4 regions of the Thioalkalivibrio sp. ALM2T genome follow, and region 1 is predicted to be linked to each of the others. Evidence: predicted binding sites of a transcription regulator. Region 1 holds the regulator's gene; each other region holds the start of a gene.
The links. The regulator sigma-54, encoded in region 1, starts transcription at its own class of promoters, with help from an activator protein. The targets are predictions, from matches to a motif close to TGGCANGNTNCNTGCTT.
Positions count from the first base shown of each region.

Region 1 (5,466 bases):
TGGATCTGCTCCGATTGCGGGTTCCAGAAGGCCCTCGCCCCGCGTCCAGTGGTTACTGTTTCCCCAGCTCGCGGTGACGGGTGCTAACAGTAACATGTTCCCGGTCCTGCCACGCCTCCGCAAGCCGCTCCACCAGATACACCGAGCGGTGTTGCCCGCCGGTACAACCGATGGAGACGGTTACGTAGCTGCGGTGATCGTCCAGCAGGCGCGGCAGCCACTGCGACAGGAAGCCCTGGATGCTGTCGAACATGGCCGCGACCTCCGCGTGCCGCTCAAGGAACTCGCACACGGGCGGGTCGCGACCGGTCAGGGCGGCCAGATCGCTTTCGTAGTGCGGATTGGGCAAGCAGCGCACGTCGAACACGAAGTCGGAATCCAGCGGCGCGCCGTGCTTGAAGCCGAAAGACTGGAACTGCAGGGATAGCTCGTGTTCCCCGCGCTCGCCTATGCGGTCGCGCAGGGTGCGGGCCAGATCGTGCATCGACAGGCGCGAGGTATCGACTGTCAGGTCGGCCTCCGCGGCCACATGGCCCAGCCACTCGCGTTCGCGGTCGATGGCCTCGACCAGTGGCACGCCGTCGCGCGCCAGCGGGTGGCGCCGGCGGGTCAGGTGGTAGCGCCGCAGCAGCACCTCGCTGGCCGCCTGCAGGAACAGGACCTCCACTTGAACCCCGTCCGCCCGTAATTGCGCCAGGAGATCGGAGAACCCCTCCAGGGCCTCCAGGCCGCTGCGTACATCCACGCCCACGGCCAGATGGCGGTCGGTCTCGGTGTCGTAGTGGCCCTGCCGGACCTGATCGATCAGGTCCGGCAGCAGCGGCAGCGGGAGGTTGTCGACGCAGAAGTAGCCGGCATCCTCCAGGGTGTGCAGGGCCACGGTCTTGCCGGACCCGGACAGGCCACTGACGATTAGCAGGCGCATGGCCGATTCAGCCCTCCGGGTCCGGGTTGGGGACCGTAGTGGCGGGCACCGCGCGATGGTAGGGCGGCTCCTCCGTCTCGCCGCTCATCTGGCGGCGCTGGCGTGCGCGCAGGTCGTCGCCAGCGATATAGCCCTGCATGTGCAGCATGTGGTTACGCACGGCCGCCTCGATCATCACCGCGATGTTACGCCCCGGCGCGATCGGCAGGCTGATCAAGGGGACGCGCAGGCCGAGGATGTCGATCTCGCCGCGGCGTCCGTTCAGCCGGTCATCGGGGACCGGCGAGGGTTCGCCATGATCGCGCAGGTCGATGATCAGGCGCAGGTACTTGCCGCCCTTGATCGCGGAATCGCCGTACATGGCGCGGATGTTGAGCACCCCAAGACCGCGCACCTCGAGCAGGTCCTGGAGCAGGGCCGGGCAATGGCCGCGCACGATGTCGGGCGCAATGCGCGCGAACTCGGGGGCATCGTCGGCGATCAGGCGATGCCCGCGCGAGATCAATTCCAGCGCGACTTCGCTCTTGCCGACGCTGGAGGCGCCGCTGATCAGCACCCCGATCCCGAGGATCTCCATGAACACGCCGTGGCGCACCTCGAAATGGGCCAGGCGCTGCTGCAGGAAATAGCGCAGCAGCGAGATGATCTCGTGACTGCTGGTGCTGGAGCACAGGATCAGCGGCAGCGCCTCCTGTGGGGCGTCGGGCATCTCCGAGAACGGACAGGTGTCCTCGGCGAAGATCACCGCGGTGGTCCCGGTGCGGGCCATCTCCAGGATCAGGTCGTTGCACTGGGTGGCGCTGAGACTGGAGATATAGCGGGCCTCGAAGTCGCCGATGATCTGGATGCGGTTGGGCCGGATCAGGTTGAGATGGCCAGCCAGTGGCAGGTCGTCCCCGTCGTCGCCGACCAGCTTGCGGTCGGGTGCTGCATGTTCGCCGTGTACAAAGCGAAGATCCAGGCGGTTTCCCATGGCCTGGATCAGGCTCTCCACGTTGATGTCGCGGGCGATCCCGCCTTCTCCCAGCGCCTCGTTCATGGCAGACGCTGCGCGTCGGAATCGCGGCTGGAGGCGGGTTCCACGAGCTTAGTCCTCGCTGAAGCGGCGCACGAGTTCCTGTTCCAGGGCCGCCGCATCCCCGGCCCGGCGCAGCGCTCCGATGGTGTCTGGCTGCGACAGGCCGCGGGCGAGTTGGGCCAGCAGGTCGAGGTGGTCGCCGGTGGCGGCCTCCGGGACCAGCAGTGCGATCAGGATATCGACCGGCTCGTGATCCATGGCGTCGAAGTCGACGCCCTTTTCCAGGCGCAGCACGGCCACGCGCGGCGCCTCGAGATCGGCCAGGCGGCCATGGGGAATCGCAACCCCATGGCCGAGACCGGTGGATCCGAGTTTTTCGCGTGCGGACAGGGCCTCGAAGATCGCGTTACTCCCCGGTCCCGTGCCGTCACCTCCGCCGGCGAGGAGGTCCGCCAGAGCCTCCAGGGCCCGTTTCTGGCTGGAGCACTCGGGTTGCAGGCCAATGCGCTCGGAGGTGATCAACTCGGCAATCGTCATGGATCAGGAGGCCTGCTCGCGGTTGCGCTGGGCACCTTCGGCGCGGTGGTGGTCCTTGACCTTTTCCTTGTGCTTGATCAGCTGACGGTCGACTTTGTCGATCAGCGCGTCGATCGCGGCGTACATGTCCTCGTGAGAGGCCTCGGCGTGGATGTGATTGCCGCTGACCTGGAGATTCGCTTCGGCCTGGTTGTGCTGATTCCGGGTCTTCTCGTGGGTCAGCACGACGTGGACGTCGATGACCTTGTCGAAGTGGCGCTCCAGCTTCGCGAATTTCTCGTTGACGTAGTCGCGCAGGGCGTCGGTGATGTCCACGTGGTGGCCGGTCAGGTTGATCTGCATGGTCAGGACTCCTTGGTTACTTGCTGCCGGTGGGCATCGAGGCCATCTGCCGGCGTTCGCTGGATGAAGGGATGTGCATCGCCTCGCGGTACTTGGCCACGGTGCGGCGCGCTACGTTGATGCCCCGGTCCGACAGGACCTGGGCGAGCCGGGCATCGCTGAGCGGCTTGTTCGGGGGTTCGTCGCCAATCAATTCGCGAATCATGGCACGGATGGCGGTGGCGGAACACTCGCCGCCATCGTTCGTGCCGACATGGCTGGAGAAGAAATACTTGAACTCGAAGACCCCGCGCGGGGTATGCATGTATTTCTGCGTGGTCACCCGCGAGATGGTCGATTCGTGCATCTCCAGGGTCTCGGCAATGTCGCGCAGGATCAGAGGCTGCATCGCGACGTCGCCATGCTCGAGAAAGCCCTGCTGGCGGTGGACGATCGCCTCGGCGACCCGCAGCAGGGTGTCGTTGCGGCTGTGCAGGCTCTTCAGGAACCAGCGTGCCTCCTGCAGCTGATCACGCATAAAGGCGCTGTCGCGGGCATCCGAGACCTGGCGCACCATGCCGGCGTAGAGATCGTTGATACGGATGCGCGGTGCGATCTCCGGATTCAGCTCCACGCGCCAGCCCTCGGCGCTATGGCGCACATAGACATCCGGGACTACGTATTCCGAGGTGGCGGAACTGATCTGCGCGCCCGGGCGCGGGTTCAGGGTGCGGATCAGATCCAGCGCGCGGGCCAGTTCGTCCGGGTCGCGTACGCCGGACTGGCGCTGCAGGGCCTTGTAGTCGCGCTTGCCCAGGCTGTCCATGCCGTGTTCCAGGATCGCCCGTGCGGCCTCGCGGGCCGGGGCGTCCGGGGCCAGTTCGCGTAGCTGGATCTCCAGGCACTCCCGCAGGTTGCGCGCACCGACCCCCAGCGGGTCGCACTGCTGAATCCAGTGGAGGACTGCCTCGACCTCGTCGACGCCGACGGTTTCATCCTCGCCGCGGCTGATGGTCTCGGCCAGGGTGTCGAGGTCGCCCTCGAGATAGCCGTCGGGGCTGATGGCGTCGATCAGGGCTGCCCCGATGCGCTGGTCGCGGGGTGTCAGATGGCTCAGGTGCAGCTGCCACAGCAGGTGATCCTGCAGGCCCTCACCGTCGTCGTCGCTGGTGTTTTCCAGCGGGTCGCGGTCATCCACGCCCTTGTTGGGTGTCGGGGCCGGCTCGTAGATGTCGTCCCAGCGGCTGTCGGTCGTCAGTTCCTCGGGGATTACGTCATCGCTGGTAGTGGTGGCCTCCATGCGATCGCCTTCCACCAGCTCGCCGTCCTGGTTCAGACGCTCGGTATCGGCCTCGGACTCTTCGTCCTCGACCTGTTCGAGCATGGGATTACTCTCCAGCGCCTGCTGGATCTCCACTTGGAGCTCGAGCGTGGACAGCTGCAACAGGCGGATCGCCTGCTGCAGTTGCGGCGTCATGGTCAGCGTCTGACCCAGCTGCAGATTCAGGCCGGGTTTCAGCATCGGGTATGCGGGGCGAGGGTGGGCATTGGTGGAATCTTAAAGCCTGCCTTGTGGTTTGTGCACCGACCGGGCCGCATGTGGGGCGCTTTCACAGGCGGAAGTTCTCGCCGAGATAGACCCGGCGCACCTGGGGATCGGCCAGCAGCTCGTCCGGTGTCCCGGCGGCCAGCAGGCGGCCTTCGCTTAGAATATAGGCCCTGTGGCAGATGCCGAGGGTCTCGCGCACGTTGTGATCGGAGATCAGTACGCCGATGCCGCGCTGGGCGAGATGCCGAATCACGTCCTGGATATCGCCGACCGAGATCGGATCCACCCCCGCAAAGGGTTCGTCCAGACAGATGAAGCGCGGATCCCCGGCGAGGGCGCGGGCGATCTCGGCGCGGCGCCGTTCGCCGCCGGACAGCGCGATGCCCGGGCTGTGGCGCACGGTCTCGAGCTGAAACTCCTCGATCAGGGCGTCGCCAATGCGGCGGCGCTCGTGGCGATCGAGTCCGGGGCGCAGTTCCAGCACGGCCTGCAGGTTGTCCCACACGCTCAGGCGGCGGAAGATCGAGGCCTCCTGCGGTAGGTAGCCGAGGCCGGCGCGCGCGCGCACGTGGATGGGGGCGCGGGTGATATCGCGCTCGCCCAGGGTGATGCGCCCGGCATTGGGGCGGATCAGCCCGACCAGGCTGTAGAAGCAGGTGGTCTTGCCGGCCCCGTTCGGGCCCAGCAGGCCGACCACCTCGCCGGGTGCGAGGTCGACGTCCACTTGGTCCAGCACCGTGCGCTGGCCGTAGCGCTTGGTCAGCTCGCGTCCGATCAGGCGGTCGTTGGTTTGTGCCGGTGTGGCGGATGGGCTGGGAGCGACTGCGTTCATTCGTCGTCGCGCGGCTGGATGGTGATGCGCACGCGCTCGCTGGCGCCTTCGCCGCGTTCGGCCTCGATTACGTCGGTCGTCAGGTCGTAGGTGATGCGCTTGCCGCGCGCCTCCTCGCTGGTGGTGATCACATGGGCCTGGTCGGTGAGGATCATGAGGTCTTCATTCAGCAGGTAGTCGATGCGCAGGGCGGTGGCAATGCGCATCTCTCCGGTTTCCGGATCGGGTGATTCCAGGCGTGCCGGCTCGCCGTGGGCCTCCATTTCGTAGGGGCGGCGATCGCG
Region 1 is NZ_KB906562.1:46,159-51,624, reverse strand. Features, by position in the region: gene F816_RS0108580 (PTS sugar transporter subunit IIA) at 1-1, opposite strand, end outside; gene rapZ (RNase adapter RapZ) at 53-925, opposite strand; gene hprK (HPr(Ser) kinase/phosphatase) at 933-1,964, opposite strand; gene F816_RS0108565 (PTS sugar transporter subunit IIA) at 2,013-2,480, opposite strand; gene hpf (ribosome hibernation-promoting factor, HPF/YfiA family) at 2,484-2,822, opposite strand; gene F816_RS0108555 (RNA polymerase factor sigma-54) at 2,839-4,323, opposite strand; gene lptB (LPS export ABC transporter ATP-binding protein) at 4,412-5,182, opposite strand; gene lptA (lipopolysaccharide transport periplasmic protein LptA) at 5,179-5,466, opposite strand, start outside.

Region 2 (5,466 bases), on a different contig from region 1:
AACGGCTGGTCGGCGCGCGGGCTGTGCTGGTGCAGGGCCCGCGCGACCAGCTCCTTGCCGGTACCGGATTCGCCATTGATCAGCACGGTGATATTGCTGCGCGATAGCCGCCCGATGGCGCGGAACATCTCCTGCATGGCCGGGGCCTCGCCGATGATCGGGGTCTCCTCGATCTCGGGACCGGCGGGACCGTTCTCCTGCCCGGCGCGGCGCGCCTCCAGCGCGCGCTGCACCAGGGCCACGGCCTCGTCCACGTCGAACGGCTTGGGCAGGTACTCGAAGGCCCCGGTCTGGTAGGCGCCCACCGCGCTCTCCAGATCGGAGAAGGCGGTCATGATGATGACCGGCGGCGGATCCGGGCGGGTCTGCATGCGGGCCAGGAAATCCAGCCCGTTCAGGCCCGGCATGCGGATGTCGGCGACGATGGTGTCCGGGACCGGATCCCGCTCGAGCGCCGCCCAGGCAGCGTCCGCGGTCTCGAAACCGCGAACGGCAATCGCGTGACGCTGGAGGGCGCGTTCCAGCACCCAGCGAATCGAGTCGTCGTCGTCAATGATCCAGACGATGGGTTCCATCAGTGCGTCTCCTCCCGGCCCTGGGGGGAATCAATAGGAAGCAGGATGTCGAATGAGGTCGCCCCCGGGCGCGAATGGCATTCGATCAAGCCGTCATGCAGCTGGATCAGGCTCTGGGCAATCGGCAGCCCCAGCCCGGTGCCCTCGGCGCGCCCGGTCACCATGGGGAAAAAGATGCGTTCGCGGATCTCCTCCGGGATGCCGGGGCCATTGTCGCGCACACTCAGTTTGGCCACCAGCCGGTGGCGTTTCCCGGAGATCGTGTACTGGCGCAGGATCCGCGAGCTCAGGGTGATCTGCCCCCCGTCTTCCAGTGCATGCACCGCGTTCTGCACCAGGTTGAGGATGGCCTGCACCAGCATGTCGCGATCCGCCTGCACGTCGGGAATACTGGGGTCGTAGTCGCCGCGGATCTTCAGCCCCAGCGGCAGTTGCACGCTGACCAGGCCCCGGACGTGCTCCAGGACCTCGTGCAGATTGACGGCCTCGCGCCGCGGCATGTTGTTCGGCCCCAGCATGCGGTCCACCAGGCTGCGCAGGCGGTCCGCCTCGCGGATGATGATCTGGGTGTATTCCTTGAGGCCCGAGTCGTCCAGCTCGCTGGCGAGCAACTGCGCCGCGCCGCGCAGCCCGCCCAGTGGGTTCTTGATCTCGTGGGCCAGCCCGCGGGTCACCGCACGGGTGATCGCCTGCTGCTTCTGCAACTGTTCCTCGCGGCTGATGCGCTCGTGGCGGTCGATGGCGTTCAGTTCGAACAGCAGCTGGCCCGGCCGCTCGCCGGCGGCGTGCAGTGGCGTGATGATCACGTCGGCCAGGAAGCTGTCGGCTCGGAGGGGCTCCATCTGACGGGCACGCAGCGTGATCGGCTGATCCAGGGTCAGCGCCGAGCGCAGGCGGTTGGCCAGATTCCGGTCCAGCTTGAGCCACTGCCCCAGTCCGTGGCCGACGATGCGTTCGCGGCTAAGCCCGAGCAGGACCTCGGCCGCACTGTTCAGGCTCAACAGGCGCAGTTCTGCATCGGTCACCAGCACGGCCGTGGAGAGGTCGTCCCACCAGGGCGGGGTGGTCATACCGGGATTGGCAGCGGGCGTAGTCATCGAAAGGCCTCAAGCAGGAATTGCGCCAAGCGAAAATCGCCGGGCGGGACGCTGAAGCCGAGGGCTGCGTCACACCAGAAGCCTGGCCGCCGACACCCTTGAAACCGAAACGCCCCAGAGTGGTGCAATAATAGCACCAATCTGGGGCGCCGAACGCACCACTTCGGTGCGATATACGACTGCCGTCGTCAATTCGGGCCAGGCGTCACCGGCTGCGGCGCCCGGGGAGCCTGCGGTGCCTGCGGTGCACCGCCCGATGGAAACTGCTGAGGCCGTTGCTGCTGTTGCTGGCTGCGCGGGATGGCCATGCGCAGCACGTTGAACTCGATGGTATCGCTGGCACCCAGTTCCTGACCCGACTCGTCTACGACCCGCGCCTGCAGGGTATAGGCACCGCGGTTCAGGCCCTGGAAGGTCGCGCTCGTCGAGGCCCCCTCGCCGGCGGCCTCCCCGTCCAGCAACCAGACCACGCGGTGGCCGGCATCGGCGTCAAGCGCCGGTTCAATCTCGATCTCCGCGGTCACATTGCCATCGTTCGCCCGCACGCCCTCGCCATCCCCCGGCCGCGCGATGGCGACCCGCTGGTAGGCACCCTCCGCTTCGGGCTGACCGCGCGGGCGCACGGGGCGCTCGAGGATCTCACGCGCGCCCTCCAGCGGCACGCCCCGCATCGGCTCACGCACATCGACCGATTCGCTACGGCTCCCCTCGGGGGGGCGGTCGCCAAAGTGGACATTGCCCTGATCGTCGGTCCAGCGATAGACGTCGGCACTAAGGAGCGCAGGGGCGAGAAGGGCGGCCAGGGGCAGCGCCAGCCAGACAGCGATTCGGAACATGGGCTTTCCTCCTTGGAAGGCACGGATCCACGACCCCGCCTCGTTGTGTTTGCGAACGACCGGCCCAGGCGCCCCACACGTCAGTGCGGGCCGGCTGGGCCATCAAGCCGCGGCGCGAACCCAGATACCCTGCAAGCGAGCCGCTTCTGCCTGAAGGGCTGCCAGCCGTTCGCGCTCGGTGCGCCCATCGGCCCCGGCCTCCAGTGCGGCGAGCCAGTCGTCCAGCGCAGCCAGGCGCAGCAGGGTTGGCGCCGCCCCTCGCTCGATGGCGGTCAACGGCCGCCGTCCGTTATATCCGGACAGCAACGCCCGGTAGCCCTCGGCATCCGGCCGCCCCGCGTCATCCACGGCGACTGCCAGGGCGAGCCGTGCAACCTGCCAGAAGGCCGGCACCGGCGCGGGCGGGAGGACCAGATCGGCCAGGCCGGCGCCCTCCGGATAGATGCGGACCGTCTGCCAGACGCTTCCCGCCAGCGGCAGGTCCTCGAAACGGTAAAGCCCCTGATGGTGCAGCTCGGCATCCAGGATGGTCCGCGATTCGGCATCCAGAGAAGGCGTGATTGTGTCCGCACGCTCGCGCATCCTCTGCTGCAGCACGCCGCGTCGGTAGCCGTCTCCAGCGGGCAGGGTGCCGGCCGTGTGGCGGCCCTGCCAGTCGGCCGCGCGCTCGCCCAGGGCCTCCAGGCTGCCAGGCCCCTCGGCCGCCACCGTGCCCTGAATGGCCTGGCCACGCTCGAGCACCAGGACCACCTGCCCGGCCGCATCATCTGTACCCCGGCCGATCACGCGGCCACAGCCAGCAGGGACCTCGGCGAGGGCCTGCTCCAGGGCCGGCGCCGCAGCAGCCGGCAGGCGCAGGCACTGCACCGGCCGACCGTCGAGTTCCGGCCCCTCGGGACCGACCGTCAGCACCAGGTCGGCAAGCTCGCCGCAGCGCTGAATTTCGGATTCATTCATTACCATCGGAAAATCACCCAGGACGGGGGTACAAAGTCGGGATCCAGCTCGTTGCGGCGACCATCCAGCGTGCCATCGCCAGTGGTATCAATCAGGTAGTAGGTCGGGCCGACCGCGGGCGTAACCTCGACCATGACCAGCTCGCCGCCCATGCGGTACTCGCGCCGCGTCTCGCCGTCGCGCTCGATAATGATGATGTCGGCCTCTTCCAGGGAGCGCTGCTCGCGGGCGCGCTCGTCCAGCACCGGGGGCGGCGGATCGGCAGCCTCGTCCAGTTCCGGCGGCGGCGGGGCATCCCCCCACTCGCGGTCTTCCTGCGCCAGCGCCGAACCGGGCACCAGCAGCAGGGCCGCCAGCAGCGACAGGGGCAGGCTCAGGCGGGTCGGGGTCATCGTCACAGCTCCATCAGTCGTTTCTTTTCTTCCGCGGACGGCTCGAAGCTGCGCGTCTCGTAGTGCTCGAAAATCGCGCTCACCACATCCTCCGGCGAATCTACCAACGAGTATAGCTGCAGGTCCTCCTCGTCGATGGTGCCCTGTTCCACCAGGGTATCCTGGAACCAGTCGAGCAGCCCCTTCCAGAACTCGCTGCCCACGAGGACCACGGGAATACGCCGAGTCTTGCCGGTCTGCACCAGCGTCAGGATCTCCGCCAGCTCGTCCAGTGTGCCAAAGCCGCCCGGCAGGACCACGTAGGCGGATGCATACTTCACGAACATCACCTTGCGCGAAAAGAAGTGGCGAAAGCCGAGCCCGATGTCCTGATAGGGATTGGAACTTTGCTCGTGGGGCAGCTGGATGTTCAGGCCGATGCTCGGCGAGTGCCCGGCGAAGGCGCCCTTGTTGGCCGCCTCCATGATGCCCGGCCCGCCACCGCTGACCACCGCAAAGCCGGCATCCGACAGCTGGCGCGCGGTCGTCTCGCCCAGCTGGTAATAGCGATGCTCCGGGGGAAAGCGTGCAGAACCAAAGATGCTGACCGAGGGCTTGATGTGCGCCAGGCGCTCGAAGCCCTCCACGAACTCCGCCATGATCTGGAAGATCTTCCAGCTTTCGCGGGTCAGGGCAGAGTCATCAATCGGACGCAGGCCCGGGTGTTCGGCACGTTCACGGTTGTTCATGCGGCGGGTTCCTCGGATGGAGACTCAAGCGTAACGGGCGCCCCGCGTCCATACAAACGTATCCATACAAATGGCCCGCACGAATGGGCGCCTCACGGCCAGCCCTGTAGAATGGCGCGCGTTCCCTGTCCGGATTCCGCCTGCATGTCGCAACCGCCCCTCGTCCTGGTCGACGGCTCGTCCTACCTGTTCCGCGCGTTTCACGCCCTGCCGCCACTGACCGCGCCGGATGGCGCCCCGACCGGCGCGATGATTGGCGTGGCCAACATGCTGCGCAAGCTGCGCGCAGACTACGGGCCGGAGCACATGGCGGTGGTGTTCGACGCCAAGGGCAAGACCTTCCGCGACGACATCTACCCCGAATACAAGGCCACCCGCCCCCCGATGCCGGATGAGCTAGCGGCCCAGATCGAGCCCCTGCACGAGCTGGTCCGGGCGATGGGCCTGCCGCTGCTGTGCGTCGGGGGTGTCGAGGCCGACGACGTGATCGCGACCCTGGCCGATCAGGCGGCGCGCGCCGGCCATGCGGTGGTGATCTCCACCGGCGACAAGGACCTCGCCCAGCTGGTGGATGATCGCATCACGCTGGTGAATACCATGAGCGGCGTCACCCTGGACCCGGACGGCGTGCGGGAGAAGTTCGGCGTCGCCCCGGAGCAGATCGTCGATTATCTCGCGCTCATGGGCGACAGCGTCGACAACGTCCCGGGCGTCGACAAGGTCGGCCCGAAGACCGCAGCCAAGTGGATCGCGAAGTACGGCGACCTCGACACCATCCTCGAGCAGGCCGACGACATCGGCGGCAAGATCGGCGAGAACCTGCGCGCGGCCACCGACCGGTTGCCGACCTCGCGCGAGCTGATCACGGTCAAGCGCGATGT
Region 2 is NZ_KB906575.1:1,297-6,762, forward strand. Features, by position in the region: gene ntrC (nitrogen regulation protein NR(I)) at 1-575, opposite strand, end outside; gene glnL (nitrogen regulation protein NR(II)) at 575-1,672, opposite strand; gene F816_RS0113450 (DUF4124 domain-containing protein) at 1,861-2,508, opposite strand; gene F816_RS0113455 (hypothetical protein) at 2,611-3,465, opposite strand; gene F816_RS0113460 (DUF2782 domain-containing protein) at 3,465-3,857, opposite strand; gene F816_RS0113465 (TIGR00730 family Rossman fold protein) at 3,860-4,585, opposite strand; gene polA (DNA polymerase I) at 4,730-5,466, shown strand, end outside.
Region 2: the regulator sigma-54 is predicted to act here: its motif matches at 1,684-1,700, upstream of glnL (nitrogen regulation protein NR(II)).

Region 3 (5,466 bases), on a different contig from region 1:
CCAGCACGATCGGTGCCTCCGGCGCATCCAGCAGCGTACGTTCGGCGCTGGTGGCGCGCGCCACTTGGGCCAGCCAGTCGCCATCCGGCAGCATGACCGCCAGCGGCTTCTCCGGGCGCTGCTTGCGCGCGCGCAGGCGGGTCACCGCATCCTGGCGGGTCGCGTCCACCAGGAGCTGGAACCCGCCCAGACCCTTCAGCGCCAGGATCTGCCCCTCGCGCAGCACGTTGACCGCCGCGTGCAGGGCCGCATCGCCGGTGGCGTGTTCGCCTCCGTCCGGGCCGCGCAGCGTTACCTGCGGCCCGCAGTCCGGGCAGGCCATGGCCTCCGCGTGAAAGCGCCGGTCCCCCGGGGCCTCGAACTCCGCCCGGCAGGCCGCGCACAGCGGGAACTCGTCCAGGGTGGTCTGCGAGCGGTCCCAGGGCAGGGCCGTCGCGATACTCCAGCGTGGTCCGCAGGCCGTGCAGGCGGTAAACGGGTAGCGGTGGCGTCTTGCCGCGGGGTCACGGATCTCGGCGAGGCAGTCGGGGCAGGCTGCACGGTCCGGCGCCAGGGCCGGCGCGCCGCCCTGCCCGGGGCCCTGAACCACGCGGAAGGTGGCAGCGCCGACGGGGCGAGATGCCGTCACGGTGATCGCATCGACCCGCGCGGCCGGCGGGGCCTCCTGCTCCAGGGCAGCGCGCAGCGCGACGAGCGCGGCCTCTAGTCCTTCGGCCTCGATCACCACGCCGGACGGCGTGTTGCCCACCGAGCCGGTGATGCCGAGCCGCCGGGCCCGCTCCGCGACAAACGGCCGGAAGCCAACGCCCTGAACCCGGCCGGTGACCACCAGGTGCCAGCGCGCAGGCGACGGGGCGCGTGTCGCGGCGGCGCTCACGCCACGTCCAGGCTCCGCAGCAGGATCTGCTGGGCCTCGGGGTGGGCCTCGTCGTCCGAGGTCTCCACCTCCAGCTCGGCCCCCTCGGCGACGGTGCCGCGGATGCCGTCCTCGAAGTGCTCGCGGAAATGCTCGGGCGTGATATGCGACAACGCGCCCAGCCATACCCGTACGCGGGTCACGCGCCGGGCGTTGTTGTCGGCCGCCACCTGCTCGATCTTGCGCATCAGATCGGCCATCAGCGAAAACTCGTGCATGCATCCTCCTCCGGGGACTCGTCGTGGTCCCGGTTGCCGGTCTCACCGGCGTCCGTGGTGCTACCCGAAGAAGCAGGCGTGGTCGTCCGCGCCGATGATCTTCAGGGCCTCATCCAGCGACGAGGCTTCCGGTTTCGGATCATGGCGGTGCCAGGCGAGATCCGATCGCAGCCAGAAGATCTTCCAGGCGCCCGATTTTTTGACCAGTGTGGTCTTGGCAATAGGTATCTCCAGCGTATGCCCCGAGTCGTCCCAGGCAGGCCACCGCTCGAACAGCAGCACGCTCTGACCCTCGATGCGATAGGCAAGATCGACCTGATCCCGGAGATGCGCGGGAGGCCTGCGGCGTTCCACGACGGCGTCGACGGCTTTTCTATCCGCTTTCGTTCGAACTCACTTAATGGCATCCATGACTCCCGAACATCAAGTCACCCAGGGAAACACATTGTCTCGGAACAAACGGGGCACCAGCGTGGGCGTGGACACCGGTCCATGTCTCCCTAGCTGATGGCGTGTTTCTTCATACGGTACAGCAGGGTGTCGCGGGTCAGGCCCAGCAGGCGCGCGGCGCGCGAGCGATTGCCGCGAGTCTGTTCCAGTGCCTGGCGGATCAGTTCCATCTCCACCCGTTCCAGACTCAGGCCGTCCGGAGGGATAATCCACGGCCCGCCCGCCTGACCCGGGGGTAGCTGCATCCAGTGGTCCGGGATGTCGCCCGGCGCCACCTGCTGGCCCGGCATGAAGATCACGCAGCGCTCCACTAGGTTCTTCAGCTCGCGGACATTGCCCGGCCATGGCCACTGGGCCAGCCACCTGCGCAGCGCTGGGGCAAAGGTCGGCGGCGTCAGTCCATGGTGGGCGGCCAGCGTGTTGCGAAAGTGCTCGGTGAGCAGCGGGATATCGCCCTGGCGCAGGCGCAGCGGCGGCATCTCCAGTGGCACCACCTGCAGGCGGTAATAGAGATCAGCGCGAAACTGTCCGGCACCGACCCACGCATGCAGGTCCTGATGGGTGGCGGCGATCACGCGCACGTCCACGTGTTCGGTCGTCCCCGCGCCCAGGGGTTGGCATTCCCCGGCCTCTAGGAACCGCAGCAGCTTGGCCTGCGCCCCAGCCGGCAGCTCGGCGATCTCGTCGAGGAATAACGTGCCCCCAGCCGCTTGCTGTACCAGCCCGGTCTGGTGGGAGTTGGCACCGGTAAAGGCCCCGCGCCGGTGGCCGAACAGCTCCGATTCGACCAGTTCTGCGGGCAGGGCCGCACAGTTCAACGTTACCAGCGGCCCGTCCGGCCGTCGGCTCTGTGCATGAATGCGCCGCGCCAGTCGCTCCTTGCCGGTACCACTTTCGCCGAGCACCAACACGGTGGCATCGGTGGCCGCCACCATGCTGACCTGGCGCAGCACGGCCTGCAGTTCCGGGGAATTGCCGATGATTTCAGCGCCCGTCTGATCGGATCTGGTTTCTATCCCCACCGTCCGTACCTATTCAGCCAGCCGCCTTGGCCGGCAGTTCCTGTGGATTGCCTTCAATATAGCCTGCCTAACCCCGCGAGTACTGACAAACCAGATCGCTGGCACATGTGCGATATAACCCATGCCCTGTGGCAAATGCCACACGCGGGTGAACCCGGTTATAGCCCCTGCGGTTACCCGTTCGCCAAAAAATCATGCCAATTCATAGCGCTGCATTCGATGGCCCGCCGCTTGACCGGTTTGGCCTGGCCCTTGCTCTGATGCCTTCGATATCACGACAAGGGAGAGGTAGTAATGCTGAATGTAACGCTGCGTCGCGCACTGGCTATGGTACTTGGGGCCAGTGTACCCATGTGGCCCAGTGCGTCGTTGGCTGATGGGACGTCCGAACCAGCGGCCGTCCTTCTGCCGCCGGTGGTGATCACCGCACCGGCAATGGAAGGGCCCGGCGTGGTCACCACCGACCCACGCCAGCCACGCCTGCCGTTGCCGGCACACGATGGAGGTTCGTACCTAGCGTCCATCCCCGGCTTCGCGGTCAGCCGCAAGGGTGGCACCAGCGGCGATCCGGAGTTGCGCGGTCTGGGTGGCTCGCGGCTGGCCATCCTGCTGGACGATGACCTAATCCTTGGCGGCTGCGGCGGACGCATGGATCCGCCCACCGCCTACGCCTATCCGCAGGCCTTCGACCGCATTGAGGTGCGCAAGGGTCCCCAGACCGTGCGGTATGGCGCCAATCCCGCCGGCACGGTGCGTTTCGAGCGGGATGCCCCGGTGTTCGATGCCGACGGCGGTGTGACCGGTTTTGCCGGGATCACCGTCGGGCGCTTCGACCGTTTCGACCTGATCACCGATGTTGCCACTGGCAGCGAGCAGGGCTTCATCCGCGGCATCGGCACCCTGTCCGACCAGGCCGATTACAAGGACGGCGACGGCAACACGGTGCACTCGCAGTACTCGCGCTGGAGCGGCACCGGGATCCTCGGCTGGCGGCCGGATGCCGACACCCTGGTGGAACTCACCCTCGACCGCTCGGATGCTGAGGCGGCCTACGACGACCGCGGCATGGACGGCACGCAGTTCGAGCGAACCGGCTACAGCCTAGCGCTGACGCGCGAGCGCATCACGCCGTGGTTGGATCAGGTCGAGGCCCGGGTGTTCTACAACGAGATCGACCATGTGATGGACAACTATAGCTTGCGCGAGCCGCCGAACATGCCAATGGTCAGCTACCCCGATCGCGTGACTACCGGCGCGCGCATCGCCGCCGATTTCGCCCTGCCGGGAGATATGCTGCTACACGCCGGAATCGAGCACCAGCGCAACCGGCACCGGGGCAATCGCCTGATGGGAATGGACGCTTTCGTCTGGCGCGATGTCCCGCGCCAGGATACCGCCCGATTCCGCGATACCGGCGTGTTCGCGGAACTGGAGTACCCATTCTCGGACTCCCAGCGCCTGGTCACGGGGCTGCGTGTCGACCGGTCGCGGGCCGACGCACAGGACGCCGATGGCTTCGGCGGCGCCGGGCCCGGGGAACACGACCGTACACACCAGACCAGCGGGTTTCTGCGCTACGAGGAGGATCTCCACGCGGCCCCGATAAGCTGGCACATTGGTCTCGGGCGCGCCGAGCGTGCTGCCGATTTCTGGGAACGTCGCCGCGTGTTCGACCTCGACACCGAGAATCTGACCCAGCTGGATGCGGGTTTGCAGGTTCATCACGGAGATCTGACCGGCTCGGTTGCCGTGTTCTACGGCCAGTACGACGACTACATCCTGATCGCCAACGAGGCCCCGGCTGCGCGCAACGTGGACGCCACCACCTATGGCGCCGAGATGGATCTTGCCTGGGCCATGAACTCACGTTGGACGGCGCGCGCCAGTGCCGCCTGGGTTCGCTCCAGCAACGATACCGATGGTGTGCCCCTCGCGCAGACGCCGCCGGCTGAAATGACCCTGGCCCTGGAGTACCAGTCCGGCGGGCGCTTTGCCGGGGCCCAGGTACGAGGTGTCGCACGTCAGGACCGGATTCATCCCGGCCATGGAACCATCTACAGCCTCGACCAGGAAGAAACCCCCGGTTTTGCCACCGCCGCGATGTACGCTGGCATGGAGGTGTCCTCCGGATCGCGGGTGATGCTGGGTGTGGACAACCTGTTCGATCGCACTTACAGCGAACACATCCAGCGCGGTACGGCCGATCTCGGAGCCAGCACCCAGCCGATCAACGAGCCAGGCCGCACCCTCTGGGCGAAGTGGACCGTGGAATTTTGATCGATCGCCGGACGCGGCTCCGGCTGGTCCGGCCTTACCCAAGGAGAAAAACGATGATCCCTCTGTACCGAACGCTGAGCGGACTGGCGCTTGTGGGCCTGTTGTGCGCGGCAACCCCGGTGGCTTCCGAGCCGACCCATGACGCTGCAGAGCATGCTGCCTGCGACTGCCCGGACGGCATCAAACTCGAGGGCCAGCCGTGGGTGCGGCTGATGCCGCCGATGATGCCGAGTACTGCGGCCTATCTGACCCTGCGCAACACCACCGATCGCGACATCGAGATCGTTTCCGCTGAGTCGCCGGTGGCTGCGGTCACCGAGTTGCACGACCACGTCGAGGACGAGCACGGCGTCATGCGCATGCGCGAGGTTCCATCAATCACCATTCCCGCCAACGATCGTGTGGAGCTGCAGCCCGGCAGTTTGCATGTGATGCTGATCGATCTGTTGGAGCCGCTCGAACAAGGACAGCAGGTGCCGATCCGCCTGAAGCTGGAGGGCCTTCGCGACCTGCATCTTCAGGCCGTGGTGCGGCGGGCGGAGCGTCCCGCAGCAGGCGGGCATCATCAACACTGACATGGCGG
Region 3 is NZ_KB906564.1:21,827-27,292, reverse strand. Features, by position in the region: gene hypF (carbamoyltransferase HypF) at 1-877, opposite strand, end outside; gene F816_RS0109715 (hydrogenase maturation nickel metallochaperone HypA) at 874-1,134, opposite strand; gene F816_RS0109710 (DUF3024 domain-containing protein) at 1,195-1,488, opposite strand; gene F816_RS0109705 (sigma-54-dependent Fis family transcriptional regulator) at 1,635-2,567, opposite strand; gene F816_RS0109700 (TonB-dependent copper receptor) at 2,901-4,883, shown strand; gene F816_RS0109695 (copper chaperone PCu(A)C) at 4,937-5,458, shown strand.
Region 3: the regulator sigma-54 is predicted to act here: its motif matches at 2,848-2,864, upstream of F816_RS0109700 (TonB-dependent copper receptor).

Region 4 (5,466 bases), on a different contig from region 1:
CCGCGGTGGTGAGGCCAGGGGGTTCCCGGGCCTGCCGAGTCGCGCCCCCCTGAAGCTGGCAAAAGTGTAGAAGGCGGCCCCGTTGCCGGCAAGAACGGGCTGCGCCGTGCGCGGGCCTTGGGTAGGATGCGCACGATGAAAGCCTTCGTACGCTGGGTCGATCGCGCACCGCTGTGGCTGTTTGCCCTGCTGGTGGCCACGCTGGGCCTGGCCCCCTGGATCCCCGAGCCGCATGTCGCGGAGAAGCTGCGCTGGTTGCTCGCCGGCGAGCTGACCCGGGTGCGGGACACCCTCGACCTGGTCATGCACGCCATCCCCTGGCTGCTGATGGCCTTCAAGCTCTACCGGACCAGCGTTACGGTTAGGGGCAGGCCCTGATCCGAGTGTTTCTCCGCGGCTTGTGGGAAATCGACGCCGGCCGTGCCTGCCGCTAGGGTTGCAGCACGTTTCAAGCACTCAGGAGAACCCCATGCGCTTTATTGTTGCTGTCACCGCCGGTACCGACGACCCCACCCGTGCGACGCTCGGCATGATCGCCGCCAACGTGGCCAAGCAGCAGGGCCATGACGTGACCGTCTGGCTGCAGGGCGAGGCCGTGAACATCGCCAACCGCAATGTCTACGACAAGATCGTCGGCCACAACATGCCGGCAATGAAGGACATCGTCGATTCACTGGTCAGTGAAGGCGTCCCGTTCTGGGCCTGCGAGGCCTGCGCCAAGGGCCGCGACGTCGGCGAACACAACTTCCTGCCGAACGCCGAGATGGCCGGCATGGGCCAGTACGTCCAGGCCGTCGCCGACTTCGACCGCTCGATGAGCTTCTGATCGTTCATCGTTGCTCGCGCGCGGGGGTGTGATCCCCCGCTCGTTCTGATCTCCCGCCCCTGCCAGTGCCCCGAACTGGCACATTGCATGCTTGTTTGTTCCGCGAGGCATCCGCGGATCATGAGCATGAGTCAGAATCTCCCCCCGAATACCCTATCGCCGAGCGTTTCGTATGAAGAGGCCATTGGCGATTTCCTGGTCGCCTCGCGCAAATGCGAGGTAGTGAGCCTGGAGCGCCTGCTGGAGGCCGTGCAACTGGTCGGGCGCATCCGGGCCCTAGTGCATCAACTGCAGCGTGAACGCGGCGCTTCCAGCCTCTGGATCGGCTCGGCTGGCCAGCGTTATGCCGAGGAGCTGGGGCAGTATCGAACCGAATCCGACACCACGGCGGCGGCCTTTCGCGAACACCTTGATGGCTGGTTACAGCCGGGGGCCTGTGCCCACGCGCGCAGCCGGTTGCTGGGGCGCATGGCATTGGCCCTGCACGGGCTGTCCGGGCTGCCCAGCCTGCGCGAGGAGGTCAACGAGCGCACGCTTTCGCCGATGGAGGCGATGCGCGGATTCAGCGAACTGATCCGGTCGCTCCTGGCCGTGGTATTCGAGGCAGCGGATTCGGCTACTGACCCGGAGGTCTCCGGTGCGTTGGTCGCTCTTTTGAACTTCATGCAGGGCAAGGAGCTTGCGGGTCAGGAACGCGCGATCGGTGCTGCGGGCTTTGGCCAGGGCGTGTTTGACGGCGAACTGCGCCAGGCGCTGTTACACCGTATCGATGCCCAGGAACGTTCGTTTCGCATCTTCTCCGAGTTCGCCCCGGAATCGGCCTGCGGAGCCTGGCGTCAATTACAGGGCGCGAGCTTCGCCGCCGAGGTCGAGCGCCTGCGCCGTCAGGCCTGCACCCAGGCCGATGGTCAGCCGGCCCCGGCCCCGGCCCGGGCCGAGGCGTGGTTTGCCTGCACGACTGCGCGTATCGACGCGATGAAGGAGATCGAGGATCGGCTGGAGATGCACCTGAACGAGTGCTGCTCCGCGCGCATCGTGGCGGATCGCGCGGACCTGGGTGCGGTGCGTGACCGTATCGCGCAATTGGCCGAGTCGGAGTTACGCGACAGCGTGCCGTATGCGGTGTTCTTCGGTGCGCCCGAGGGGCTGGATTCCGACGGCGTGGGCGGCGATAACCCGCTCAATGTGCCGATCGTCGGACATTCGGTGATGGACCTGGTGCAACGCCAGGCCAGTCGTCTGCAGTCGGTGGAGGACGAGCTGCAGGCGGCGCGCCAGGCCTTGGCCGAGCGCAAGACCATTGAGCGAGCCAAGGCACTGCTAATCCAGCATCGCGGCCTGACGGAGGACCAGGCCTACAAGCTCCTGCGCCAGACTGCGATGAACCAGAACCGGCGTCTGGCCGAGGTGGCCGAGGCGACCGTCGCCATGTCTGACCTGCTGGGGAAGGGCCTGTAGTCCGGCCCCATGGGGAAAGGGGCCGGGGGCTGTATCGCGACGCACCAATGCGGTTCACTTGCACCTCCAATGCGCCCCAGGGTGGTGCCTCAAGCGGTTTGATCCGGGCCTCGAACCCCTCAAGGGTTCGACTCCATGCGGCGAACCGTCCGATTTTTCCGCGCCATGGCGCGATTGTTTCCCGCAGGGTCGCCTAGCAACGGCTAATTGGCACACCTCCTGCAGGAGTATGGGCAAGACGAGCCAATGGCGGTTCGTCGTCTGACAACAGGGAGACCCGCTGACCGGGCCTCCCATGGGACTGGACAAAGGCGTCCATCACCCGGCTGCACGAGCAGCCGGGCTGATGCGACGCCTTTTTTCGTTTTTGCACGGGAATTCTGACTAGGGGAGTGAGCCCGCAATGACTGATCACACAAACGACACGAAGAAGACCTCCGGACTGTCGCGCCGGCGTTTCCTGGGCGGCGTGGCTGCAGGTATCGGCGCAACCGCGATGGGTATGTCGGGCGCCGCGCCCTGGGGGTATGCAAAGGCTGGCAACGGCAAGCCGGAGACCACCGAGGCGAAGCTCGGGTTTATTGCCCTGACGGATGCCGCACCGCTTTTTATTGCGCTGGAGAAGGGCTTTTTCGCCGCTCACGGCATGCCCGATGTGCAGGTGCTGAAGCAGTCCTCTTGGGGCACGGTGCGCGACAATCTGGATCTGGGGTCGCAACGCGGCGGAATCGATGGCTCGCACATCCTCACGCCAATGCCCTACCTGATCCATCGCCGGGGCACGCCGATGACGATCCTCGCGCGACTGAACCTGGCCGGGCAGTGCATCTCGGTCGGGGATGAGTACGCGGACCTGAAGGTCGGCACCGACACCACGGAGTTCAAGGGCGCCCTGGCCGAGAAGGCCGCCGGCGGTGACGACATTCGTGCGGCGATGACCTTCCCCGGCGGCACCCATGACCTGTGGATCCGCTACTGGATGGCCGCCGGCGGGATCGATCCGGACCGCGACATCGCCACCATCGTGGTCCCGCCAGCGCAGATGGTCGCCAACATGCGCGTGGGTTCCATGGACACCTTCTGTGTCTGCGAGCCGTGGAACATGCAGTTGATCAATCAGGGCATCGGTTACACCGCCAACACCACCGGCGAACTGTGGCACAACCACCCGGAGAAGGCGCTGGGCATGCGTGCCGACTGGGTGGAGGCTCATCCGAACGCGGCGCGCGCCCTGACCATGGCGGTGATGGAGGCGCAGATGTACTGCGAGGACCCGGCGAACAAGGAGGAGGTCGCCGAGATCTGCTCGCGCCGGCGCTACATCCACGCCCCGTACGGCGACATCATCGACCGCATGCAGGGGAACTTCGACTACGGCACCGGCCGCGTGGTCGAGGACCACCCGGACCAGATGCGCTACTGGAAGGACCAAGCCTCCTACCCGTTCAAGAGCCACGATCTGTGGTTCCTCACCGAGGACATTCGCTGGGGCTACTTGCCGCCGGACCTGGACATGCAGGCCTTGGTGGACGAGGTGAACCGCGAGGACATCTGGCGCGAGGCCGCTGCCGAGCTGGGTATCGACTCCGCCGACATCCCCGAGTCCACCTCGCGCGGCAAGGAGGCGTTCTTCGACGGCAAGGTCTTCGACCCGGAAGACCCGCAGGCCTACCTCGACAGCCTGGAAATCAAGGCGATCGCGTCCTGACGCCGTCGTCCGACGACACTCGAACAAACGATTCAAGAGGATTTCGCGATGAGTGCCATTCTCGACCGCACCATGACCTTCGGCTCCGGGCGCGAGCGCCCGGCGGCCGCGGGTGCGACCACCCAACCCGTGGCCAGGAAGGTCGCGACGACCGCGACCAAGCCGCGCAAGATCCCCGGGGGCGACCCCGGGGCCTGGGGCCGGCGCCTGCGCCACACCGCGGCGGTGGTGGTGCCGCCGGTGATTGTCACGGCGCTTTTTTTGCTCATCTGGGAGATGATGGCGTCATCCCAGGGAGCCGTGTTGCCCGCCCCGAGTCAGGTGATCACCGACACCTGGGAACTGATCGTCAACCCGTTCTACGACTATGGCGGTAATGACGTCGGCATGGCCTGGCAGTTGCTTGCCAGCCTTGAGCGCGTGGCCTACGGCTATGCGCTGGCGGTGGTCGCCGGTATCGGCCTGGGCGTGCTGGTGGGCCAGTCCACCTGGGCGATGCGCGGACTTGACCCGCTGTTCCAGGTGCTGCGCACCGTGCCGCCGCTGGCCTGGCTGCCGATCTCGCTGGCCGCGTTCCAGGCCAGCAATCCGTCGGCGATCTTCGTGATCTTCATCACCGCGATCTGGCCGATCATCATCAACACCTCGGTCGGCATCCGGAATATCTCGCAGGACTACGTGAACGTGGCCCGCGTGCTGCGCCTGAACGGCTTCGAGTACTTCACCAAGATCATGCTCCCGGCCGCCGCGCCGTATGTCTTCTCCGGTTTGCGCATCGGGATCGGTCTCGCCTGGCTGGCGATCGTGGCCGCCGAGATGTTGATCGGCGGTGTCGGCATCGGCTTCTTTATCTGGGATGCCTGGAACGCCTCCATGCTCAGCGACATCGTGCTCGCACTCGTCTACGTCGGCCTGGTCGGGTTCTTCCTCGACCGTCTGGTTGCCATCGTCGGCAATTGGGTTACCCGTGGCACGCAGGCCGGCTGAGTCGGCCCCTCACAGGAGAAACATCATGACCAGCTATCTCTCCATCGAACACGTCCACAAGACCTTCGGCGAAGGGCCTTCGGCGACCGAGGTGCTGCGCGACGTCGACCTACACGTGGACCGTAGCGAGTTCATCTCCATCATCGGCCACTCCGGCTGCGGCAAATCGACGGTGCTCAACATCGTCGCCGGGCTGCTGGAGACCAGTACCGGCGCGGTGATCCTGGACGGCAAGGAAGTCAGCAAGCCGGGACCGGATCGCAGCGTGGTGTTCCAGAACCACTCGCTGCTGCCCTGGCTGACGGTGCGCGACAACGTGGGCCTGGCGGTGGACAAGACGTTCCGTGGTAAGAAATCCCGCGCCGAACGCCGTGAGTGGGTACTCGCGACGCTCGAGATGGTCGGCATGAGCCATGCGCTCGACAAGCGCCCGGACGAGATCTCGGGCGGCATGAAGCAGCGCGTGGGCATCGCCCGGGCGCTGGCC
Region 4 is NZ_KB906558.1:272,178-277,643, reverse strand. Features, by position in the region: gene F816_RS0106015 (hypothetical protein) at 136-378, shown strand; gene F816_RS0106010 (DsrE family protein) at 470-826, shown strand; gene F816_RS0106005 (nitrate regulatory protein) at 953-2,284, shown strand; gene F816_RS0106000 (CmpA/NrtA family ABC transporter substrate-binding protein) at 2,688-3,992, shown strand; gene ntrB (nitrate ABC transporter permease) at 4,041-4,979, shown strand; gene F816_RS0105990 (ABC transporter ATP-binding protein) at 5,005-5,466, shown strand, end outside.
Region 4: the regulator sigma-54 is predicted to act here: its motif matches at 2,493-2,509, upstream of F816_RS0106000 (CmpA/NrtA family ABC transporter substrate-binding protein).